Regions from separate parts of the Paenibacillus sp. FSL R5-0908 genome, predicted to be linked through region 1. Evidence: riboswitches for the same ligand, from Rfam matches in the RefSeq annotation. Region 1 holds a riboswitch; each other region holds the start of a gene.
The links. Region 1 has a riboswitch for thiamine pyrophosphate ahead of MKZ09_RS14340 (ABC transporter ATP-binding protein). Riboswitches for the same ligand answer to the same signal wherever they lie in the genome.
Positions count from the first base shown of each region.

Region 2: linked by a shared signal. The riboswitch ahead of MKZ09_RS02125 (ABC transporter substrate-binding protein) and the one ahead of MKZ09_RS14340 (ABC transporter ATP-binding protein) in region 1 are both predicted to bind thiamine pyrophosphate.
Region 3: linked by a shared signal. The riboswitch ahead of MKZ09_RS10385 (thiamine phosphate synthase) and the one ahead of MKZ09_RS14340 (ABC transporter ATP-binding protein) in region 1 are both predicted to bind thiamine pyrophosphate.
Region 4: linked by a shared signal. The riboswitch ahead of thiC (phosphomethylpyrimidine synthase ThiC) and the one ahead of MKZ09_RS14340 (ABC transporter ATP-binding protein) in region 1 are both predicted to bind thiamine pyrophosphate.

Region 1 covers NZ_JBBOUV010000001.1:3,220,865-3,226,975, forward strand. Annotated here, with positions in the region: gene thiM (hydroxyethylthiazole kinase) at 1-570, opposite strand, end outside; gene MKZ09_RS14330 (ABC transporter substrate-binding protein) at 612-1,649, opposite strand; gene MKZ09_RS14335 (ABC transporter permease) at 1,646-2,422, opposite strand; gene MKZ09_RS14340 (ABC transporter ATP-binding protein) at 2,403-3,098, opposite strand; TPP riboswitch at 3,297-3,400, opposite strand; gene MKZ09_RS14345 (amino acid ABC transporter substrate-binding protein) at 3,623-4,459, shown strand; gene MKZ09_RS14350 (amino acid ABC transporter permease) at 4,513-5,181, shown strand; gene MKZ09_RS14355 (amino acid ABC transporter ATP-binding protein) at 5,195-5,947, shown strand; gene MKZ09_RS14360 (S-layer homology domain-containing protein) at 6,044-6,111, opposite strand, start outside.
Region 2 covers NZ_JBBOUV010000001.1:470,600-476,710, reverse strand. Annotated here, with positions in the region: gene MKZ09_RS02130 (hypothetical protein) at 5-1,480, shown strand; TPP riboswitch at 1,639-1,749, shown strand; gene MKZ09_RS02125 (ABC transporter substrate-binding protein) at 1,911-2,960, shown strand; gene MKZ09_RS02120 (thiamine-binding protein) at 3,151-3,444, shown strand; gene MKZ09_RS02115 (ABC transporter permease) at 3,441-4,202, shown strand; gene MKZ09_RS02110 (ABC transporter ATP-binding protein) at 4,237-5,070, shown strand; gene MKZ09_RS02105 (hypothetical protein) at 5,300-5,587, shown strand.
Region 3 covers NZ_JBBOUV010000001.1:2,390,414-2,396,524, reverse strand. Annotated here, with positions in the region: gene yfbR (5'-deoxynucleotidase) at 1-587, shown strand, start outside; gene thiH (2-iminoacetate synthase ThiH) at 670-1,785, opposite strand; gene MKZ09_RS10395 (thiazole synthase) at 1,820-2,587, opposite strand; gene thiS (sulfur carrier protein ThiS) at 2,643-2,846, opposite strand; gene MKZ09_RS10385 (thiamine phosphate synthase) at 2,885-3,487, opposite strand; TPP riboswitch at 3,606-3,707, opposite strand; gene MKZ09_RS10380 (SDR family oxidoreductase) at 3,795-4,667, opposite strand; gene MKZ09_RS10375 (GDSL-type esterase/lipase family protein) at 4,904-6,111, opposite strand, start outside.
Region 4 covers NZ_JBBOUV010000001.1:6,564,904-6,571,014, reverse strand. Annotated here, with positions in the region: gene MKZ09_RS29675 (beta-galactosidase) at 39-2,090, shown strand; TPP riboswitch at 2,162-2,271, shown strand; gene thiC (phosphomethylpyrimidine synthase ThiC) at 2,374-4,116, shown strand; gene MKZ09_RS29665 (phosphotransferase) at 4,202-5,188, shown strand; gene MKZ09_RS29660 (alpha-amylase family glycosyl hydrolase) at 5,443-6,111, shown strand, end outside.

The DNA of each region.
Region 1 (6,111 bases):
GCCAGTTCCTGTAACCTTCGTGAGAATAGGGTGACCGTTGCTGGCAATATAAGTGTTTTTTCCATTCGTGATCACATCGTCTTTTCCAGTTATGATGACCACACAGCTTAACTTCCTCGCAGCAGCTTCAGCCAAAAGAACTACATCGCCTTCACCTTCGCCAGCATCCACCCCTTTAATGGACCAGCTCTCCCCAATGACATTAGCGACTTCAGCCACATTCCCCCGCAGTGCGGTGATTTGCATCTCATTCACTAGCTTTTGAGTGACAGCGGTCCGATAAGAAGTTGCGCCTGCACCTACCGGGTCAAGCACCAGGGGAACCCCGTGTTTATTAGCGGATTTACCAGCGAGCAACATTGATTGAATGGCGTAGTCATTGAGAGTGCCGATATTTAGAACGACAGCAGACGACATAGCGGCGATGTCGATCACTTCTTCGTGGGCATCCGCCATAAAGGGAGAGGCACCCAGCGCTAACAGACCGTTGGCTGAGAAATTGGCTACTACAATATTTGTGATGTTGTGGATCAACGGGTTGGCTTCCCGTACTTTGGCTAAATAACTCATCATAATTCCTCCTCAAGATTGGATAAATAATTAACTAAATGCTACAGATTGATAAAAGCTTCCTGTGCTTTAATATCTTCTGGTAGAAGATCGTTGGTGGATAACCACACCTGAACCTTTTCCCATGATGTCGGGTCTTGATAACCAAAAGATTGATCGCCAGCATTCATCAGCGGCAGTAGAATCTCAAGACTTTTTTTCTCAATCTCCTTGTCGAGCGGTGAAGTTGCATCTTCATGTGCAACCAGTAAATCCAGGGCTTGTTCAGGATTCTGCTCCACAAATTCCTGTCCTTTTGTTATGGCATTTAGAAATTTTTTAAAGTAAGCTTCAGAATTTTGCAATCCTTGTTCGCTGGCCACCAGCACAAGCTCATAATAGTCAGGTACTCCGTAATCCGTTGGATTAAGCGAGGTGACCGAATGCCCCTCTTTTTCAAGGATCAGTTGTTCATGGTTGATAAACCCGCCCATTATTGCGTCCACTTGTCCTGTAGAGATCGCAGGGATAAGGTCAAAACCTACGTCAATCAGCTTGGCGGATGAAGGATCGCCTCCATCACTCTGGATCATTGTCCGAATCATCGCTTCATAGAGCGGAATGGAGGAATAGCCGATTTTTTTTCCAGCGAGCTCTTTGGGACTATGAATACTGCCAGCCTGAGGAACCATCAGATGATTCAGTGGATGCCGCACGATTGCTGCAATCGAACGTACAGGGATTTTCTCGCCGCGTGCCATAAGCACCTGAGGCTGATAGCTGAGCGCTAGATCAATTTGATTTGCTGCTACAAGCTTTAGGGCATCATTGCTGTCCGCAGGCATTTTGATCTCGACATCCAAACCTTCCTCTTGGAAAAAACCTTGCTGTTGCGCAGCGTATAGAAAGGAATGAACGGCATTGGGATACCAATCAAGCATAATCGTCAGCTTGTGTGACTGCTTATTTTCGGTATTGGAGGAACCGGTTTGGGAGTTGTTATTTAGCTTGTCTGCCTTCCCGCAGCTGCTTAAGAGCAAAAGTGTGCATACTAGAAATACAGAAATAAGTCCTCGTTGTGGGGATTTTAAATGATTCATTGGTTAGATCCTCTTTTCTTTAAAAATAATTGTTCGAGTAAAGCTATCGCCAGAAAAAGCACAACACCAAGCGCGGACAACAGAAATACAGCCGCGAACATTTCATCGCTCTGCATATTTCCGGCCATTCTGCGGCTGAAGTAACCGAGTCCTTTACTGCCGCCGAGCCATTCCCCGATAGTAGCTCCGATGACGCAGTATACAATGGACAGCTTTAAGCCAGAGAAAAAGGCAGGCAACGCCAGTGGAATTTGGGTTTTGACAAGCAGCTGCCAGCGGTTTGCACCAAATGTTAATAATAAGTCCTTGTAGGTCTGGCCACTTGTACGAAGTCCATCATATGTACTCACTACGACTGGAAAAAAAGCCGTCAAAAACACCACAGCCACTTTGCTCCACAGCGAATATCCGAACCACATAATAAAAATGGGGGATAGCGCAATTAATGGGATCGTCTGGCTAATGATAAGGAAGGGATAGATGGCCTTTTCTATGGGGCGATACAGGAACATTCCAGTGCCCAGCAATACACCACAAACCACAGAAAGGACAAAACCCACCAGTATCTCCTGTAACGTTGCCAATAAATGCTGTCCGAATAATAATTGCCTGTGCTCGATCAATGCGAAGCCAATAGATGAAGGTGCAGGGAGAATAAAGGCTGGAATCATGTGAAGGCGAACAGCTGACTCCCAGATTACAAGAATGAGCAGTACCAGAAGAACGAAGGGACCATAATTGTCTAGATGTTTTTTAAAAGGTATAGGTCGCATGTGATCTCCGCTCCAGCTCTGCCCGCAGTGCTATAAACCGGGGTTCGTAGTTCATCTTATAATGTCTTGGCCTTGGTAGATCCACAACGATCTCCTGTAATTCGCTGTGCGCACCGCCAGATAATAAATAAATCCGGTCACTGAGCAATAGTGCTTCTTCCAGATCATGAGTGATGAGCATAATCGTCTGATTCAGTTCACCCCATAACTCCAACAGCCAACGGTGTATCTCACGTTTGGTCATGGCATCGAGAGCACCAAAGGGCTCATCCAGCAGCATAAGACCACTTCCGCCTCCAGCCACTAAGGTGCGCAGAAATGCGACTCGCTGTTTCATTCCTCCCGAAAGTTCATGGGGATAAGCCTTCTCTACATCTGCTAAGCCGAAGCGGACCAACATTTCCCGAATCTGAGTGATCGTATCCTGTTTACTAAATCTGGGCTTGATCTCCCAGGGCAAAAGGCAGTTGTCGAGCACTGTTCTCCAAGGCAGCAATAAATCCTGCTGAGGCATATAAGCGATCTGGCCTAAACGACTAGCGGTTGAGGGGTTCGTAGAGAGTTTTATTTTTCCGTGAGTAGGTTCGAGTAAACCGGCAATCGTTTTGAAAAATGTACTTTTCCCGCATCCGCTAGCACCTACTACGGAGACGAATTCCCCTTGCCTGATATCCATGGATAGATTTGCGAATACAGGGGGTTGTTCAGTTTCCGGAAAAGAGTAGGTTAGGCCTTGAATAGATAAAATGGTCGTGATGATCTAACCTCCTAATATTTTTGTGGAGCGCCTAAACAAATAAAGACCCATTCATTTCCAGAGGAAATGAATGGGTCAAAAAGTTCATTCTGCATAATAACACTAAACATGCTTGATGAAAATTCCGCTCCACTTCCCTCCGCTGGTATGATCCAGATCAGGTTCCAAGGGTCCGGAGCTTGAAGCTCCGTCTCAGTCGGCCGACTCCCCTAGTGAAATAACAGGTCCATATTAATTTGTTTATAAATATACCATATCTTTCTGAGAAGTAAAGAGAGAAAGAAGTGAAGGATTAATCCAAGATTGGGTAAGATATAAGTAGAAATCTAGTTAATATTACAATTCCGATGTATATAATCGGAAAAAAGTATTGACGATCATGTGATGGCAGTGTACTATTCAATTTACCGGAAAAAAACCGGATAGAGAGAGGGGATTTAATAATGAAAAAATGGAGTTTAACTATTATATTGGCGTTAACCGTGGTCCTTGTAGCGGCTTGCGGCAATAATTCGAATACCAATACGGCTGCTGAACCAACAGCTGGAACGATTGGTGGAGCAGCATCTTCAGCGCAAAACAGTTTGGAGGCTGTGAAGGCCAGCGGCAAATTGCGGATAGGTACAGAAGGGACTTATGCACCTTTTACTTATCATGACACTGCGGGGAAATTGACTGGTTTTGACGTAGAAATTGCCGAAGAAGTAGCCAAACGTTTAGGTGTTGAAGCTGAATTTTTTGAAACTCAGTGGGATGGTATTTTTGCTGGGATGGATGCGAAACGGTTTGATGTCATTTTCAATGAAGTTTCCATTAACGAAGATCGCAAAGTGAAATATGATTTCTCTGAACCCTATATTGTATCCAAGGCAGTATTGATCGTGAGCGAAAACAATGAGGATATTAAGACCTTTGCTGATCTAAAGGGTAAAAAAGCCGGACAATCCCTGACAAGTAACTTATCCGACATCGCTCGTGAGAACGGTGCTGAAATCGTAGCTACGGACGGTTTCAATCAAGCGATGGACCTGCTGACTTCGGGACGTATTGATGCAACTGTGAATGATGGCTTGTCTTATCTGGATCTGAAAAAACAAAAACCAGATGCAAAAATTAAAGTGGTTGACGAGATTCCTGAAGGATCACAAAGTGCCGCGGTATTCCTGAAAGGCAATGATGAGCTGGTGAAAGCGGTCAGTGATGCGATTAAAGAGATGAAAAGTGATGGAACGTACTTGAAAATTTCCGAGAAATACTTTGGAGCTGACGTTTCAAAATAATACAAGGCTAGCAAGGCTAATTAAGCCTGGAAGCTAAAAAGGATGTCTGAATAATGGATGACCGCAAAATACAAATTTTCTTAGATACACTGCTACCCCTGCTTAAAGCCGGGGTGGCTTTTACCATTCCGTTGGCGCTGCTTTCCTTTGTGCTTGGATTGATTTTGGCGATCCTAACCGCGTTGGCACGTCTTTCACCGTGGGTAATTCCGAAGCTAATCGCCCGTTTTTATGTATGGGTCATTCGGGGAACCCCGTTGTTAGTGCAGCTATTTATTATTTTTTATGGTTTGCCGGCTGTTGGTATTGTACTCGACCCTTTCATTGCCGCCACCATTGGATTTACCCTTAGCGTAGGGGCTTATTCATCGGAAATCGTACGCGCTGCTATCCTGTCGATACATAAAGGCCAGTGGGAAGCTGCCTTCTCAGTTGGTATGACTCGTGGGCAGGCTCTGCGCCGCGTAATTCTGCCACAAGCTGCACGCGTTTCTGTACCGCCGTTATCCAATTCTTTTATTAGCTTGGTCAAAGATACATCGCTTGCAGCGATCATCACCTATACGGAGATGTTTAGAACTGCTCAGCAGGTAGCTTCTACCACTTATGAGCCTTTGCTGGTATACTCCGAAGCAGGATTGTTTTATTTAGTGTTCTGTTCTGTGCTGTCGGCGCTGCAAAATTACTTGGAGAAACGACTCGATCGTTACTCTGCGACCTAAAGGAGAGATACTTGTGATTGAAATCATTAATTTGCATAAATCCTTCGGCGCACTCCAAGTGTTAAAGGGTATAGATCTGAAAATGGAGCATGGAAAGGTACTCGTCATTATTGGGCCATCCGGCTCCGGAAAGACTACACTGCTGCGCTGTTTTAATCTGTTGGAAATCCCGGATCAAGGCAGCCTGTCACTTGGGGATATCACCATTAATTTTACAGATCATAAGAAAATTCCTCAGAATTCCGTATTGGCCCTTCGGCAGAAAACAGGGATGGTCTTTCAATCGTATAATTTATTTCCGCATATGACTGCGCTTGGCAATGTGATGGAGGGACAGGTAACTGTCTTAAAACGATCCAAGGAAGAAGCGCGTAAGCGGGGGCTTCAGCTGCTGGCTAAGGTAGGTTTGGCAGATAAAGCTGATAACTTCCCGCATCAGCTGTCAGGAGGGCAGCAGCAGAGAGTGGCCATCGCCCGGGCTATGGCGGTAGATCCAGAAGTGCTGTTGTTTGATGAGCCCACTTCGGCGCTCGACCCTGAGCTGGTAGGGGAAGTGCTTAAGGTCATCAAACAATTAGCAGCAGAAGGTATGACTATGGTGATTGTGACCCACGAGATGAAATTTGCCGCCGATGTAGCGGACCGGATCATTTTGATGGATGGTGGTCATATTCTAGAGCAAGGGACTCCGCAAGAAGTGCTGGAGCACCCGAAGAATCCCCGGGCTCTGCAATTTCTGAATAGACTGAATGGTGAAGAAGAGTAGAAAGACAATATATATGAAAAAGCAGCTCAGGAATCATCCGGAGCTGCTTTTTCGTGTGTAGATTATTCAAATGAAAAGAGTAACTGGAAATTTGGCTTATACTCCAGTTTTCAGGAACTCCAAAGCGTTGTAGAGCATAATCGCTGCTTCGGCACGGGTGAGTT
Region 2 (6,111 bases), 2.8 Mb from region 1:
ATGAATGAATGAGTCTTTAAATGAGTCTTTAAATGAGTCTTCAACTGAGCCTTTGTTACATACTGCGCTCATGCAGTTTATATTTCCCTTTTCTATAAAAAAGGGCGATTCTAAGCAGCTTATCCAGCAATTACAGGACGACGGCTTCACACGTTTTTTTCTGGATAATAAAGAGCTTGAAGCTGCCTATTACGGAGATGGCTACTGTGTTTCCCATGAACGAATGGAACGCACCTATTTACCGTTTGCTGCACACGTCCTTTTTCCACGCAGGAAGGATGCCGACTCGTTTCGCCGTTTTTCCAGAGTAAATAATCTCGACTGCATTCTGGAGATTCCGCAGCAATCTATATTTTTCAAAATTCTCTCGACAGATATATTCATATGTCCTTTTCAGCTTGGATTCGTGACGATACGTGTCCAGCTGGAGGGGGATTCAATTCCCTTTAGTATTGCCCTAGAATTCGCGGATCGTTTCCGTGCGCTAGAGAATACCTTCATACAGGATGATTACACTTATATTCATTGCGGGGAACAGACCTATGAGATGGTAGAGGATTTTGTCTTCCGAAATTTGGTGGATGGACTGGAGCCATATCTGGATCAATCGGATATCAATGGGGCTTATTTCGAGACCCTTCCTTTTTTCGTAGATGAAAGAATGCAGGTGCAAGCTTTTTACGGCTTTCAGAATAAAGAAAGCTCTGATGAGATTAGTGTAAATCTGCGCTATCGTGCCTCACAGCTTGATGGAATTGATCTGAACGGAAAGCCCTATGCCAGTGCCAGCGATCCAGCATATATTGCGAACTATTGTCATGAACACTCCTATAATCGCTGGGGTCCAGACACGTATTATATGATGAATGAGCAGACTTTTTGCTGCATGACCCGCGCTGAACAGGAAATTGCTGTTAGTCTAGCCAACCAGATGTACGGGCAATATTATTACGGATTTTTACTCAATATTTTCCACAAAATCGTTCTGCTAAAGCTTGCCAATATGCACTCCCGACTTCGGATTAATCATGATTATGAGGAAATAGACAATCTAATCTACTCCATTAATAAGTTCTCGGCAAAGTTCTACTTCTTGGAGTTGATTTCCCAGTCGCAGGGCCGGGAGATATTTCTTCAGCTGCGTAAAGTATACGGAAACGACGCTTTGTTCGAGGAAGTGAAAGAAACCTTAAATGACCTGTTTCAGTATCAGGATAAGTTTCAATCCAAGCGACGGGATAATCTGCTGATGATTCTCACTGTATTTACGGTAGTAAGCGGGATTTACGGCATGAATCAGGTCATTGACGATCTGGATGGAAAGATTCAATGGAGTAAAATGATTGGATATTCCCCCTTTGAATTTCTTGCCCTCTTCGTGATCATGAGCGGGATTCTGATCAGCGTTGTCCTCACGCTAGGGGCGCTGGTTAGTGAGCTTAAACGGCGTCACCGCAAAAAATATAAAGATCTAGACTAGCAAAAAAGAAACTACTGGATTGGAAAAATTCAGGAGTGCACTACTAGACATTCCGAGTACAGCCGTCTATAATACACCGTATGCGAGAAATATAAGATATAAAGTATGGGTACAGAACTTATGCTTACTTATATTGCACATAGAAATACCCGTTAACTTCATAGAACCAGGGGTGCTGGAATTGGCCGGCTGAGATTGTATCCCACAAGATACTGACCCTTATACCTGATCTGGATAATGCCAGCGTAGGAATCGCCAATTGGTTCTGGTCCCTGTGACCTTGACTAACCTTGCGCCAAGCCAGCGTCCCGATCACTCGGGGCGCTTTTTTTGTAAGATCACTAAAAGATGTAGAAAAACGTACATACTACACTTTACGGTTCATGTTGTGAAGACGGGATTCTTGTAACCTTAAAGGAGAGAAGAAGACATGCACCTCAAAAAAGCACTTACGTTGTGCCTCACCTGTGTACTCATTCTTGCCATTGCCGGATGCGGCGGCAACAATGGGAATACAGCCGGAAACAAAGCAAATGCTACTGATCCAACTGCAACGGCTGGGACGGATGCTCCAAAAGAGCTCACCAAAGTTAAAGTCGCACTCGACTGGACACCGAACACGAATCATACCGGTCTATACGTAGCTAAGAATCTTGGTTACTACGCTGATGAAGGTCTGGACGTCGAAATCGTTCAGCCAGGCGCAGCGGGTTCTGATACTATGGTTACCTCTGGCGAAGCCGCTTTTGGAATCAGCGCGCAAGAAGGATTAACGCTAGCCCGTCTACAAGGCGTACCCCTTGTCTCGATAGCAGCTATTATTCAGCATAATACGTCGGGATTCGCCGCTCCAGTAGATCGCAATATTAAATCACCAAAGGATTTCGAAGGTAAAACCTACGGAGGCTGGGGCTCACCAGCCGAAGAAGCAGCCATGAAAGCTATCATGGATCCTGAAGGTGGCGATGTAAAAAAGGTGAAGCTGATCAGTATCGGTGAAGCTGATTATTTTACCGCCGTCAAACGTGACATTGATTTCGCCTGGATTTTCTACGCTTGGACTGGCGTTGAGGCTGAGTTGCGTGGCGAGCCATTGGATATGCTGTACTTAAAGGATTATGCGCCACAGCTCGATTATTACACGCCTGTGCTGACGACGAGTGAGAAGCAAATTGCAGATCATCCTGAGCTGGTGAAGGCCTTCATGAAAGCCACATCAAAAGGTTATCAATATGCTATTGATCATCCGGAAGAGGCTGCCGGTATGTTATCGAAGGCGGTTCCTGACCTGGATGCCGACCTTGTCCTAGCTAGCCAAAAATGGCTTAGCCCAAAATACAAGGACGATGCTGCCCGCTGGGGCGAGCAAAAAACCGAGGTCTGGCAAAATTACGGTGACTGGATGTATGATCTGAAGTTGCTGGATAAACCGCTGGATGCCGCTAGTGCATTCAGTAATGATTTTTTACCGGCGGAGTAGAGAGCGGACTTCAGAACCAAGAAGGTTGGACGTTACTTGAGGAAGGAGGAACGGAGCGTAGTGATGTGCTACGTGAGTACCGGACTTCCCAAGTTCGTTCAAGATTCGATGTCGAGTTTGCTTCCTGAGTTACTTCGTTATCAAAGTTGGCTTTTTGAACTTACCTTATAAAATGAGAGGATTGATTATTGTGGCTAACACCCTACTAAGCATTCAAGTAATTCCAAAAACTCCGAACAATGAGGATTCCATCCCATACGTAGATAAAGCGATTGAGGTCATTCAGAAATCCGGTGTTAAACATCAGGTGAATCCGCTGGAAACCACAATGGAAGGTGAGCTTAGCGAACTGCTGGAGGTTGTGCGTCAGATGCAGGAGGCGTTGATCGAAGCAGGTAGTCCAAGCGTAATTTCGCAGATCAAAATCGCTCATAATCCTAACGGAATCAGCATGGATAAATTGACGGAGAAATATCGGCCGTGAGATCGACCTGGAAGCTAATATGGCCGCCCCTTGTGGCGGTCGTCTTCTTTTTAACCGTATGGCAGCTATCTGTATCTGTATTTCATATTGAAGCCTGGATTCTGCCGAGTCCTGCTGATATTGCCCGTGAATCCACCAGTAACGCTTCTGGTCTTTGGGCTCATACGATGGCTACGCTGCGGCTAACTTTAATTGGTTTTCCCATTGGTACGGGGGTAGGCCTGATCGTTGCTTTGCTTTTGCATCTTTTACCTTGGGCTAGACGGGCTTTTTATCCACTTATTATTCTGAGTCAAAATGTTCCCTCCATCGCGCTCGGGCCCCTGCTCATTATCTGGTTCGGCTTTGGTCTTTTGCCCAAAATCGTGCTGATTACACTAGTATGTTTCTTCCCGGTAGCTGTCGCTGCGATGGGCGGCCTGGCCCAAAGTGATCAGGTCATGATGAATTATATGAAAATGGCTGGCGCAGGCAAGTGGCAAATCTTCACCAAGCTGGAGCTGCCCTCTTCTATCCCGGCACTATTTTCCGGTGTAAAAATATCTGCTACTTATGCGGTTATGGGCGCCGTGGTCGCTGAATGGATTGGCGCGGATAAAGGTATTGGCTATTATATGCTTCTGCAGAAATCCGCTTATCGTACGGATCGGATGTTTGTCGCTATTGTTATTATTGTACTTTTAAGTCTTGTACTCTTTGCTATTATTGCATTGCTGGAAAAATGGCTGGTTCGCTGGAAGCCGCGCCGTAACTCATAGAAAGGAAGATGCCTGTATGTCTCAAGCGACGCAAATGCAACACAGAACAACAGAAGTCATAAGCTCTCCTGAAGCTCATACCGTGGCACCCGCCCTTGAAGTGAGCGGCATCTCCAAATCTTTTTCCCATCGTCGCCGTGAGACAAATGTTCTGAATAATGTCTCTCTCAAGGTAGAGCAACAAGAATTCGTTTCGATCGTTGGTCCTTCCGGCTGCGGAAAAAGCACCTTATTCCATATGATTGGCGGCCTTGTGAAACCCGATGCAGGCACGATCCGCATGAACGGTAAGGTCGTTACAGGTCAACGCGGTGAAATTAGTTATATACCGCAGCAGCCTGCTCTTTTTCCTTGGCGTACGATTGAGGATAATGTGCTGCTTGCTGGGGAGATCAAGGGCACACTGCGGGATGGAGCCCGCGAGGAAGCACGCCAGTGGCTTGCCAAGGTTGGATTAAGCGGGTTCGAACATGCTTATCCGCATATGTTGTCTGGCGGAATGCAGCAGCGTGCAGCTTTTCTCAGAGCATTGCTCGCTCCGCAGGAGCTAATGTTGCTGGATGAACCTTTCAGCGCACTCGATGCACTAACTCGCAGTGAAATGCAGCGCTGGCTGCTTGAGCTGTGGGAAGAGAATCGCCGCTCTGTGCTGTTCATTACTCACAACATCGAAGAAGCGTTGCTGCTCTCTAATCGTATCTATGTATTTTCCGGCCGCCCCGGCTCCATTCTGCATACAATCGATGTGCCGTTTCCGCGGCCACGCCGTGATGAGATTACGGACTCTCCCGAGTTCCTTAAGCTCAAACGCCAGTTGTCACAGTGGATGCGAGAGGAACAAGTTAAAAATAGGCAGCCGCTAGCTTAATCGCTAAGCACTGTAAACTGATATCGCTGGTATAGCGGTGTCAGTTTTTTATTTGCAGCGATAAACTCCTGCCCTATTTATAATTGACGTGGATGTATCTGCTCAATTAAACAAATTTCACTCATCATAGTAGGGATCACATTAAATGTGTGGCGAAAACGGCCTCCGTGTTGGTAATGGATAGTAACCGGGTTGGGCTGGGGACATTTACGGGATTTATACCGTTGATTTGCTTCTTCGAGCCGGATTCGGCTCATTCTACGGGATTTATACCGTTGATTTGCTGCTTCAGGCCGGATTCGGCTCAGTCTACGGGATTTATACCGTTGATTTGCTTCGTCGTGCCAGATTCGGCTCATTCTACGGGATTTATACCGTTGATTTGCTGCTTCAGGCCGGATTCGGCTCATTCTGCGGGATTTATACCGTTGATTTGCTTCGTCGGGCCGGACTCGGCTCAGTCTACGGGATTTATACCGTTGATTTGCTTCGTCGGGCTGAATTGCACCCGATCTAGGGCATTTTTGCCTTTCTTTTGCCTCTTCAGGCTGAAATGCAACGATTCTAGGGCATTTTTGCCTTTCTTTTGCCTCTTCAGGCTGAAATGCAACGATTCTAGGGCATTTTCGCCTTTCTTTTGCCTCTTCAGGCTGAATCGCACCGATTCTAGGGCATTTTTGCCCTTGTTTTGCCACTTCGGGCTGAAATGCACCCGATCTAGGGCATTTTTGCCTTTCTTTTGCCTCTTCGGGCGGAATTGCACCCGATCTAGGGCATTTTTGCCTTTCTTTTGCCTCTTCGGGCGGAATTGCACCCGATCTAGGGCATTTTTGCCCTTATTGTTCCCCTTTAGCTTTTAGTTTGAATTAAATACGAGGCTATGGCATCAACCAGAATCGGTGTTGTTTATCATTATTAATTTGTTTAAAGGTCACAGCTATAGTCGCACTTACATTCTACTCACCACTCTTACACATACTCCCACTAATCACTTTTGCTCCTATTCCTTACCTTAATCCCACTACTTACTCTTACTCTTCC
Region 3 (6,111 bases), 830 kb from region 1:
CCTATCTATATCGTCTTCAGTATATTCAGCGCTGGAGCTTGATGCGCAGCACCGCACCGGAGAACGTCGCTGAGCATTCTTTTCATGTTGCATTGCTCACACATATGCTCTGTTCCATCGGTAATGTTCATTTTAGACGTTCACTAAACGCGGAACGAGCAGCAACCATAGCTCTGTTCCATGATGCCAGCGAAGTGTTCACAGGCGACATCGCCACGCCAGTAAAATACAACAATCCTCGCTTGCTCACCAGCTTCCGCGAAATGGAGAAAGTTGCGGCTGATCGCTTAACTGGAATGATTCCATCAGAGCTGAAAAGCATCTACACTCAGCTTATACGACCGGAAGACAGCCCTCCCGATTCGGAGGACATTCTGCTGCACAGCTATGTGAAAGCCGCTGATCGGCTGGATGCTTATTTGAAATGCGTATGGGAGGTTGCTGCAGGCAACCGAGAATTTGCCGCCGCGAAGGAGCAGACAGCAGCAAAACTTCGTGGGCTTGGCCTGCAGGAAGTGGATTATTTCCTGACTCATATGGCACCGAGTTTCGAAATGTCTCTCGATGAGCTCTCTGCCGGAAACTAAACACCCTCTAGACAATAAAAATGGACCTCCGCATGAATCTCGCAGGGGTCCATTTAGTGATTAATAATTGATAATACAAGCGTTACGTTGCTGGTTCGGTCAGGATATCCCAGTCTTTAAAAATGGGCTGCAAACCCTTCGTATATAGCATTTCCGTAATCTCCTGCACACTGCGGCTATCGGATATTTCGAATTGCGGAGTTCCCCCTGCATTAGTGTGACCGCCCACCTCAGTAGTGACCCCGGCTGACATCTTAGTTATTCCCAGATGAACTAAATGATCGCGTAGAGAGGCAGGCTCTCTTGTAGATAAGGTAATGCCCGAACGGGGTAAAAATAACCGGTATGCCAAAATAATCTGCACTAGCGATCGGTCGGTAACATCGCACTCTGGGTTAAATTCCCCTAAATAAGGCCGAAAACGTGGAGGTGACAGGCTGATCTCGCAATCTGGATACCGATCCTGCAAATAGCGGGCATGCATGGCACTTTGGAATGCCTCTTGCCGCCAATCATACATCCCGAGCAACGTACCAATATTCACAGAACGAAAACCTGCCTGACAGCCGCGTTCAGGTGCATCCAGGCGATTCCGGTAGTTTCTTTTTGGCCCTTTAACATGCAGCTTTCTGTAAGTCTCCTGGTGGTAAACCTCTTGGTATAGTGTTAGTCCATCCACCCCTGCTTGAAGAAGTTCTTTATATTCTGCAGTTGATAGAGGATTTATCTCAATACTGACGGAGGAAAAAAATCCCCTGAGTACATCTACACAATCCTTAATATATGAGACAGGATTCTCCCAGCGCGATTCACCAGTCAAAATGAGGATATGCCGCAGACCTGTAGCTGCAATTTTCTCTGCCTCCCTGCGGACCTCCTCCAAGGACAGCTTTTTGCGCGGAAAATCATAAATGGAGCTGAAGCTGCAGTAGGTACAATGATTCACACAAAAATCCGCAAGATACATCGGTGTGAACAGCTGCATCGAATAACCAAAATGGGCACGGGTCAGTCGCTGTGCTGCCGACGCCATCTCCTCTAGCAGCGGCGTTGCTGCCGGAGAGAGCAATGCCAGCAAATCATTTTCGTTCAGCTTGTCTTTTCCAAGCGCCCGCTTAACGTCATCCTCCCGGAACTCCTTCCACAGCTGCTCATAAGGATACTGCTCCAAGCGGGCCAGTGTGTCAAAAAAGCTCATGCTAATCCTCCCTCCTTTGGTGAACCTATCCAATTCAGTTCAAAAATCCAGTCAACGGTGACGAAGCAAAAGCAACTTCTTCTACAGGACCCAGTCCTGCCAAATAAGCTTTACGGCCAGCGGATATCGCCTCACGGAACGCTTCCGCCATGACGAGCGGATTACGTGCCGTTGCAATAGCCGTATTAAGCAGAACAGCAGCGGCCCCCATCTCCATTGCTTCCGCCGCTTCCGACGGCTTGCCAATCCCGGCATCTACAATAATTGGCAAATTCACTTCTTCAATAAGAATACGCACAAGCTCCTTGGTGCGCAGGCCGCGATTCGTCCCGATCGGCGCACCAAGCGGCATCACAGCAGCAGCACCGGCATCTCTCAGACGTAAAGCAGCTGAAAGGTCCGGACTCATATAAGGCAATACTACAAAACCCTCCGCTGCTAAAATCTCTGTAGCTCGTATGGTCTCCAGATTATCTGGAAGCAGGTATTTCTGATCATTGATCACTTCGATCTTGACCCAGTTCCCCAGTCCCGCAGCTCTTGCTAATCTCGCAATACGGACTGCCTCTTCCGCTGTGCGCGCTCCTGAGGTATTAGGCAGAAGAGTCATATGGCCGGGAATGTGGTTCATGATATTTTCTGCGCCAGCTTCTGGGTCCACTCGGCGAAGCGCTACAGTGATCACCTGAGAACCAGAGCTAGCAATCACTTCGGGGATCAGCGTATTCCGGCTATATTTTCCGGTTCCGATAAATAATCTACTGGTTAATTCGATGCCGCCAATATGTAACGGGTCATGCATGAAATTACCTCCCTTTGGTTCTTATAAATTTCTCAAAATTCTATACCGCTCCATCTCAACCCCCACCAACAAAGTGCACCAGTTCCAAACGATCATCCTCGCTCAGAGCAGTACTTTCATAATTCTCCTTACTGACAATTTCTCCATTCAGCTCAATGATCATCAGACGACCCGACCACTCAGGAAGACTGATCAAATCAGCTATAGTTTGAATACCACCAGAACACTCTGCGGATTTCCCGTTAATCAACAGCTTCATTCTGAATCACCCCCTTCGGCCCTGCTGTTACCTCCAGGCTATGAATGAACCGCCTTATGAATAGCTTTGGCGGCCTCATAAGGATCATCCGCTCCGCAAATACCGGACATCACAGCAACTCCTGCCGCACCTTTCCTGATGATCTGCGCCGCATTAGCGGGGCTAATTCCGCCAATCGCAATGACAGGAATAGAGCTGGTCTTCACCGTTTCTGCAAGCAGCTCTAGCCCACGTGCGGGCAGCCCTAACTTGCTATCCGAGGGAAATACATGACCAAACAAGCAATAATCAGCTCCCTGCTCTGAAGCATTCGCCGCTTCTTCCGGAGAATGAACCGATCTCCCCAGCCGAAGCTGAGGTGCAATTCGCCGGGCTGTATCCGGGCTCAGACTGTGACAAGCCAACTGAATTCCTGCGGCACCAGCTGCCAAGGCTACATCGATCCGGTCGTTGATTATCAGTTTGGTAGCGGGCATACCGGCAGCCAACAGCTCCTGTGCCGCAGCGAGTAGTTCGCGTGCAGGACATTGCTTATCTCTTAAGTGAATATAATCGACCCATGTCTGCACCGTGACAGCTAGTTCAACAAAATGTCTTTGCTGCAGCTTGCCGTCTGATATTAGATGGATCTCAGCTTGCACCACTCGCGATCTCCTCTCTCTCACTTCCCTATAGGTCAGTAAAAACAAAAAAACTGCCTCCCGTAAGGAAGGCAGTCAGAATCTGTATATAGACGGCACTACAAATAGACCGACAACAGAAATTCGTCCTCCACTTCCCTACGCTGGTCTTAACCAGATCAGGTTCAAAGGGTCCGGAAATCCATTCCGTCTCAGCCAATCGGCACCCCTAGTGACATAAATATACAATTTTAAAATACTAACGTGGTTTATAGTAACATATTTTTTTATTGAAATACACCCATTTATTCACATTAGCTGTACTGATCTAACCGTTTACTACCTCGCCACCATTTACATGAATAACCTGTCCAGTCACATAACTGGAATCGTCAGAGGCCAGATATACATAGGCTGGTGCCAGCTCCTCTGGTTGTCCAGGCCGTTTCATAGGCTGTGTACCTCCGAACTCGCTAACCTGTTTTGCATCAAAGGTAGAGGGAATCAGCGGTGTCCAGATTGGACCTGGTGCTACACCATTTACCCGTATGCCCTTCTCTGCCAGATTCGTGGACAAGGATCGTGTGAAGCTAAGAATAGCTCCTTTAGTTGATGAATAGTCCAGCAGCTGCGGGCTTCCGCGATAAGCGGTAATTGAAGTTGTATTTATAATTGTAGATCCTGCTTTTAAATGAGGCATAGCTGCTTTTGTTAAATAGAACATCGCAAATATATTCGTACGGAAAGTACGCTCTAGCTGCTCGGAAGTAATATCCTCGATCTTAGCTTGCGGATGTTGCTCTGCCGCGTTATTGATGAGAATATCAAGCTTTCCTAAGCTCTCCACCGTCTGTTTAATAAGATCTTTACAGAATTTCTCGTCACCGATATCACCTGGAATGAGGATACATTTGCGGCCTTCCTGCTCGACCTGACGTTTAGTTTCCTCTGCATCTGAGTGTTCATTAAGATATGAAATGACCACATCAGCGCCTTCTTTAGCAAAAAGCACAGCAACTGCACGCCCAATTCCGCTGTCTCCACCGGTAATCAACGCCGCCTTGTCTTGCAGTTTACCTGCTGCTTTATAATTTGCCGGCTCGTATTTGGGCAGCGGCGTCATTTCACTCTCAATCCCTGGCTGATGATGCTGCTCCTGTGGGGGTAAGGTTTTTGTAGCTTGTTTATTGTTGCCTGACATCTTCCCTATCTCCTCTCGTTAAGCAAATTGATAGTTAACTGATCGTCTTAGGATGGCACAACTATGCACGTTTATACGCTGGGTTTGTCATTTTCTTAAATCGCTTTACGAATCTTACTTACCACAATGCAAGTGGAAATAAACAACTGTGAGAGGTAAACTGCTGTAAGTGGAGAGGACTTCACCGCATACAAAAAGGCACAGCATCGATGCTGTGCCTTGAATTGTTCACCTAACTATTTCAGAGAAGAAACATGATTTTCTGCATTCACTTCATGTTCCAGCACCCACATGAAATAAAGAGCTTTAGCCGCTTTCTCCCGGGTCACTATAGCTTTAGGTTCTAGTTCTGTCCCATTGACCATTTTGCCTCTGGCAATCCCCACTTCAGATCTAATGAGTCCTAATTCATATGCACTTTTCACTTTTGAAATTAAATAAGGAGAAATGTCCGCTGTATCAACAAGCTGCGTCCAGGATACAAGAGGATAGTACATCGCACCTCTAGCTCCTGGATCCAGATTCGAATCATAGCCAGGATCTCCTGGCACTACTGCTGTGCCGTTATAATCAGTCATGTACTTAGGTTTATTAGCAAACTTTATTTGGTAAACATCATAGAGAATAGCACCCATCGTTTCACGTGACAGCTTACCTTTCGGATAATAGGCAAGATCTGATCTTTCCACTTTCATTAACTTAGAAATACTACGTGTGAATTCAGCAACTGTCATCTCCGTATCCGGATTAAAATTCCCATGACGGTCTTTGCCCATTACTCCCAGCTGGATTAATTTTTCAATTTGATTACGGTAATAAGCAGCTTCCCCAGTCGTCGTATCATTCGTTATTTCCGGAAAAATCTTACCCCAGTTCCCTGTTAGTGCCGCATGCTTAACGTTCCCTTTAAGGTAAGGAGTAATGGAGGCAGCAGTAGAATCGCCAGTAGCACCTTTCTCTACAAGCTCCGTGACAATCATCCGTGAAAATTGTTTGGCGAGCGCTTCTTTAAAATGAGTCCCATCGACTTTCTTTGAAGGATGCCCGTTAGCGTAACTTCCGTCATTTGTTTTGCCTGGCGTTTCTCCGGCTTCAATTGACATGAAGAGGGATGTTATTGCTTCTACACCGATCTCGTTATAATATTTCAGACTTTCCGAGTTAAGGTCAATAAGTGTAACTCCAGATTCATCTGCGACCCGTTTAAGAATATCTACAAACTTTCTTGATTTAAAAGAATTTTCATAGATATATCCCGGACTTGTTGCATTCCCTTTGATTCTGGACATTGGGGTTACCAGTACTGGTATCATGCCTCGGGCTTGAATCGCAGGGAGATAAACTTCTTTAAGGTAGTTTTCATACATTGCTTCGGTCGAACCTCTGCCGTAACGTCTGAACTCATCTGCACTCTCATCATTGTGTCCGAATTGAATAAACACAT
Region 4 (6,111 bases), 3.3 Mb from region 1:
AATATTGAAAGCATATTTTTAATACTTTGGAGGTAATGATGAAGAAACCTGTCGCAACTGAAAAATTCGAGCTTGGCGTCTGTTATTATCCGGAGCACTGGCCAGAAAACATGTGGGAGGACGATTATCGCCGGATGCGTGAACTCGGCTTTACGATCATTCGGATGGGGGAGTTTGCTTGGTCTATTTTTGAACCGGCAGAAGGGGAGTTTCAGTTCGGGCTCTTTGATCGGGCGATTGATCTAGCACATAAATATGGTCTTCAGGTTGTACTTGGTACTCCGACGGCGACGCCTCCAGCTTGGTTGACTGATAAATATCCCGAAGTTTTAAATGTAACCTACGAAGGTGTTACACTTCAGCATGGCATGCGCCGTCATTATAATTACAGCAGTCCTAAATACCGGGAACTGTGTGCACGTATTGCAGAACAAATGGCTGAACATTACGGCAATCATCCGGGTGTAGTTGGCTGGCAAATTGATAATGAGCTCAACTGTGAGATCAGTGAATTTTATTCGGAGAGTGACCATAAGGCTTTCCGGGAATGGCTACAGCATAAATATGTTACGCTTGAGCATTTGAACGAGGCTTGGGGAGCTGTTTTTTGGAATCAAAGCTATAGTGACTGGTCTCAGGTCTATCTCCCACGTCCGACTCCAGTACCGAAGCAGCCCAATCCTCATCAGGCATTGGATGAAAAACGGTTTATTTCGGACAATACAATTTCTTTTGCCAAAAACCAAGCGGATATCATTCGTAAACTTGCCCCTAAGCAATGGGTAACCACGAACGGTCTGTTCGGGCATCTTGATAGCCATGAAATGACGGATGAACTGCTGGATTTCTTCAGCTATGATTCCTATCCTCAGTTCTCTACTATTTTTTATGACCCCAATGAGCGGAATCCGCTGAATGATAGAGGCTGGGGACTGTCGTTATCTGTTGTTCGTTCGATATCCCCGAATTTCTGCATTATGGAGCAGCAGTCGGGCCCGGGTGGCTGGGTGAACCGGATGGATATGCCTTCTCCAAAGCCCGGGCAGATGCGGTTATGGACTTATCAGTCGATCGCTCATGGAGCAGATATGGTGCTATATTTCCGCTGGCGGACAGCTACGATGGGCAATGAAATTTATTGGCATGGAATCAATGACTATCATAATCAGCCTAACCGGAGAGTGCGGGAAGCGGGGCAGATCGGTCAGGAGCTGGCAGCAGCAGGTCAAGCGTTTATCGGTACTCATAATCAGGCTAACGTTGCTATTGTTCGTGATTATGACAATGAGTGGGATGGAGAATACGATGTTTGGCATGGCCCGTTTATGTGGAAGAGCAATAAGGAGTGGTACAAGGCTCTTCAGCGGAAGCATATCCCGAATGACGTGCTCTATCTGCGCAAAAAAACAACGCTGGAGGAGCTTGCAAGGTACGACGTGCTTATCTATCCTCACCCAGCGATTATGACAGATGAGACAGCGTCTCTGCTGGATGAATATGTTCAACAAGGCGGCAAACTGATCTTCGGCTGTAGAACTGGCTATAAGGATGAGCGCGGTCAATGTTATATGCGTCCTTTCCCAGGTGCTGCTAAGGATCTATGCGGGATCACAGTTGAAGAATTCACAATGGTTAAGGGCAGTCGTCAGCCAACAACAATTAGCTGGTCGGGCGCGACCGAAGTCGTTACAGGAGCAGATGACTTTAATGATATTCTCAAAATAGAGGAAGCTTCGGTTGAAGTGATGGCGGTTTACGCCTCTGATTATTATGCAGGAAAACCGGCGGTAACTAGAAATCGTCGCGGCAAGGGTGAGGTTTGGTATTACGGAGCCGTATTTAATGAACAGGCAGCGGCTGAGATCATAAATTTAATGGATCTACAATCGCCAGCAGATTGGCTGGAGCTCCCAGAAGAGGTAGAGCTGCAAGTCCGTACCGGAGCTTCTTCCAGTTATGCTTTTTTGCTTAATTATAGTGAGACTCCTGTCACGATCCATCTTCATGAGACCAAAACAGATTTACTGAGCGGCACAACATTCTCGGGCGAGGTGCTTCTGGAAGGATTTGGGGTACTGGTGCTATACTAACGTACACGTTGATCTCACATTTGAGTAGATTTGGATAATTCTCTCTTTTCGGTTATACTTTGAAGTAGCAATTATATAGTCACGGGAGCTTGGTGGGACCAGGCTGAGAGGATAGTTATAACTATCGACCGTCAAACCTGATCTGGATAATGCCAGCGGAGGAAATGGAGCTCTATTTCTATTTGTCTACTCTAAGGCCTCATCTTATACAGATGTGGCCTTTTCTATGTGTGGGGAGTAGACCGTCTCCGCTTGATCAAATCACCTTATAGGAGGAATTGAGATGACAAGCGAATTGAACAACGATCCAATCAATTTATCAGCTTTTCCAGCAAGTCAAAAAGTTTATGTAAAGGGTTCACGGCCTGATATTCAGGTGCCTATGCGGAAGATCTCACTTAGTCCAACTGCGGGCATAGACGGCGAAGAGGAGAATGCCCCAATTCATGTCTATGACACAAGCGGGGCTTACACGGATGCTAATATTCAAACTGATATTCGTCAGGGGTTAGAGCCCAATCGTCTAAGCTGGATTGAGGAACGAGGGGATGCGGAAGCGTACGAAGGAAGAAACGTGAAGCCTGAAGATAACGGGAATGCAACGGGAAAAGCTGTGGCGGAAGTGTTTCCAGCGCTCCATAGAAAAACTTTGCGAGCGAAAAAGGGGCGTAATGTCTCTCAAATGCATTATGCACGCAAAGGAATTATTACTTCCGAAATGGAATACGTTGCGATTCGTGAGAATGTGGCACCGGAATTTGTAAGAGATGAAGTGGCCCGCGGCCGCGCCATCATTCCAGCGAATATCAATCATCCAGAGAGTGAACCGATGATTATTGGACGAAATTTTTTAGTGAAGATCAATGCCAATATAGGAAATTCCGCAGTATCCTCCTCCATAGAGGAAGAGGTAGAGAAGATGAGATGGGCCACCCGCTGGGGTGCAGATAATATAATGGATCTTTCCACAGGTAAAAACATCCACACTACACGCGAGTGGATCATCCGCAATTCTCCTGTTCCTATTGGAACGGTGCCTATCTATCAAGCGTTGGAAAAAGTGAATGGAAAAGCGGAAGATTTAACGTGGGAAGTGTACCGTGATACGCTCATTGAGCAAGCGGAGCAAGGGGTTGATTATTTTACCATTCATGCGGGGGTTCTGCTTCGTTATATCCCGTTGACTGCACAACGTATGACAGGTATTGTTTCAAGAGGTGGCTCCATCATGGCGGCATGGTGTCTTGCGCATCATCAAGAGAACTTTTTATATACACATTTTGAAGAGATATGTGAAATCATGAAGCTATACGATGTTTCTTTTTCCCTAGGCGATGGATTACGTCCGGGTTCGATTGCTGATGCGAATGATGAAGCACAATTTGCCGAGTTAGAGACGTTAGGTGAATTAACAGCTATAGCTTGGAGTCATGATGTACAGGTGATGGTAGAGGGTCCAGGACATGTACCGATGCACTTGATTAAGGAGAATATGGATAAGCAACTTGAAACTTGCAACGAAGCCCCTTTTTATACATTAGGTCCACTGACTACAGATATCGCGCCTGGTTATGATCATATTACTTCTGCTATAGGTGCAGCGATGATTGGTTGGTTCGGTACAGCAATGTTATGTTACGTAACTCCGAAGGAGCATCTTGGCCTGCCTAATAAGGAAGATGTACGTGTAGGGGTCATTACTTATAAAATAGCGGCTCATGCCGCAGATTTGGCGAAAGGGCATAAAGGAGCACAAGACCGGGATAATGCTCTTTCAAAAGCCCGTTTTGAATTTCGTTGGCGTGATCAATTTCATTTATCGATAGATCCTGAGCGAGCGCTAGAATATCATGATGAGACATTGCCTGCGGAAGGCGCTAAAACAGCTCATTTCTGTTCCATGTGCGGGCCGAAATTTTGCAGTATGAAGATCTCTCATAATATCCGTAATTCGACGAGAATTGAATCAGGAATGCAAGAGAAGACAGAAGAGTTTCTCCAAGGCGGGAGCCTCATTTATAGATAACTTTTTCTGCTAAAAAGAAATATCTAAAAGAAGTCGTCATTGGCGGCTTCTTCTTTTATACTTTGAATAGATAGGAGTTGATGAAATGGAAGCGATTCGTTCAGAGGAAGCCATTTTAGAGGATTTAAGTAATAGTTTCTATCATTTTTTTGGATTGAAAGTCCTTCATGCTACCCCAATAAAACGTGGCTGGTTAAATCTTAAATGGAAAATCACAACGGATTCAGGGCAATTTCTACTTAAACAATACAACAAAAAAAGATATAAATTGTATAACCCAGAAGAGCTGAACTTTGCTTTTTCTCAACAGAAAAGATTGTATCTACAGGGGCTCCCCTGTCCCGGATTGTTGGCTTATAACCATAAAGTTTTACTGGAATCAGATCAGGGAGAAACGTTTATGGCTATGGAATATTGTGAAGGGCGTGTCATAGAGCCGGGTAAAATTAATATCCATCAAATGTTTGATTTGGGTCGTGCCACAGGTAAAATGCATCGTTTATTAAATGATGGGACCCTTAGTTTGAAAAGAAACCCACAATTTATTCCCCAAAGCCCTGAGGAACGTTTAGAACATTGGAATGTACTCCTACAACAATCAAAGGAAATGGGCAAAACCTCACTTATCACTGACCTAGAGATACAACTAAGAGCGACTGAAGAAATAGATCCGGAAATATTCGAAGGACTTGAAGCTGGATGGGCACATCGTGATTTATGGGTTGATAATCTTTTATTTCAAGATAGCCAATTGTCTGCAATTCTAGATTTTGATCGGTTCAAATATGATTATCCGCAGCTTGATGTTGCACGAGCAGTGATGTCATGTGCTCTAGATGAAGATTTAGATGGAGCACTAGCCTCAGCATTTATTGACGGATATCGTGAGGAACGAACGGTGGAGCAGGGGGATTTAACAAAATCATTGCAGTTATTGTGGTATATGGAAAGCCCATGGTGGATTAATGCCGAGATGGACAAACATAGTGTACCTCCAAAACGTTTTGCAAAAGAAATGAATTGGCTTGCTAAGAATCTGAACAACTTACCTGCTATCATAGGGAACTTATAGTGAAAACGATTGAATTATAGCCTAAAAGATGCATTGACCAGCAAAAGGTTTGGCGCCTATAATCTTAACAAGGAAAATCCATCAGATATTGAACTGTTTGTAAACGCATACAATGAGTTTTTTCCTTATTTTTTATTGAAGGAGGAGATCAAACCTATCAAGTATTTCTTTTTTTCTCATTTTTGCAAACGTTTGCACAACACGATAAGCATAAAAATCGTAGCTGCACTAAAAATTATGAGGAGGTTATTTACTTGGTATCCAAACAATCCAGGCGTTATATTTCGTGGTTAATTATTTTTTCGCTCATTTTTAGTTTATTTGGTTTATCGGGTGGCGCATCGGCCAGTAATACGGATCATACAGTCACCTATAGCAATCCTACAGCGACAGCTGTGACCTTACATTGGACTACGAATAACTGGGCTAATACTATGGACACGGTGATGACCAAAAATGGAATCACGTTCACCGCCAACCTCAATGTTCAGGAAGGCGCCACCCTAATTTACTGTTATCACATCACGGCTCCAACGGATAGTTGGGACAATAACGGCGGGAAGAACTGGACGGTTGTTATTCCGGTTGCCGGGAAATACGAAGCAGAGAGTGCATCCCTGTCTGGTGGTGCAAAAGTAAATACGAATCACACCGGATATTCGGGCACTGGTTTTGTTGATGGATATACAACTACAGGAGCAGCCACCACTTTTAACGTCCAGTCTTCCGCAGCAGGGTCCTATAATGCCACGCTTCACTATGCTAATGCATCCGGCAGTGCCAAAAAGGTGTCCATTTATGTCAATGGAATAAAGGTTACACAGACAACATTAGCGAACCTGGCCAACTGGGATACATGGGCAGACCAAACAGAAACGCTCTCCTTACAGGCAGGAAATAACACGCTTGCTTATAAATATGAC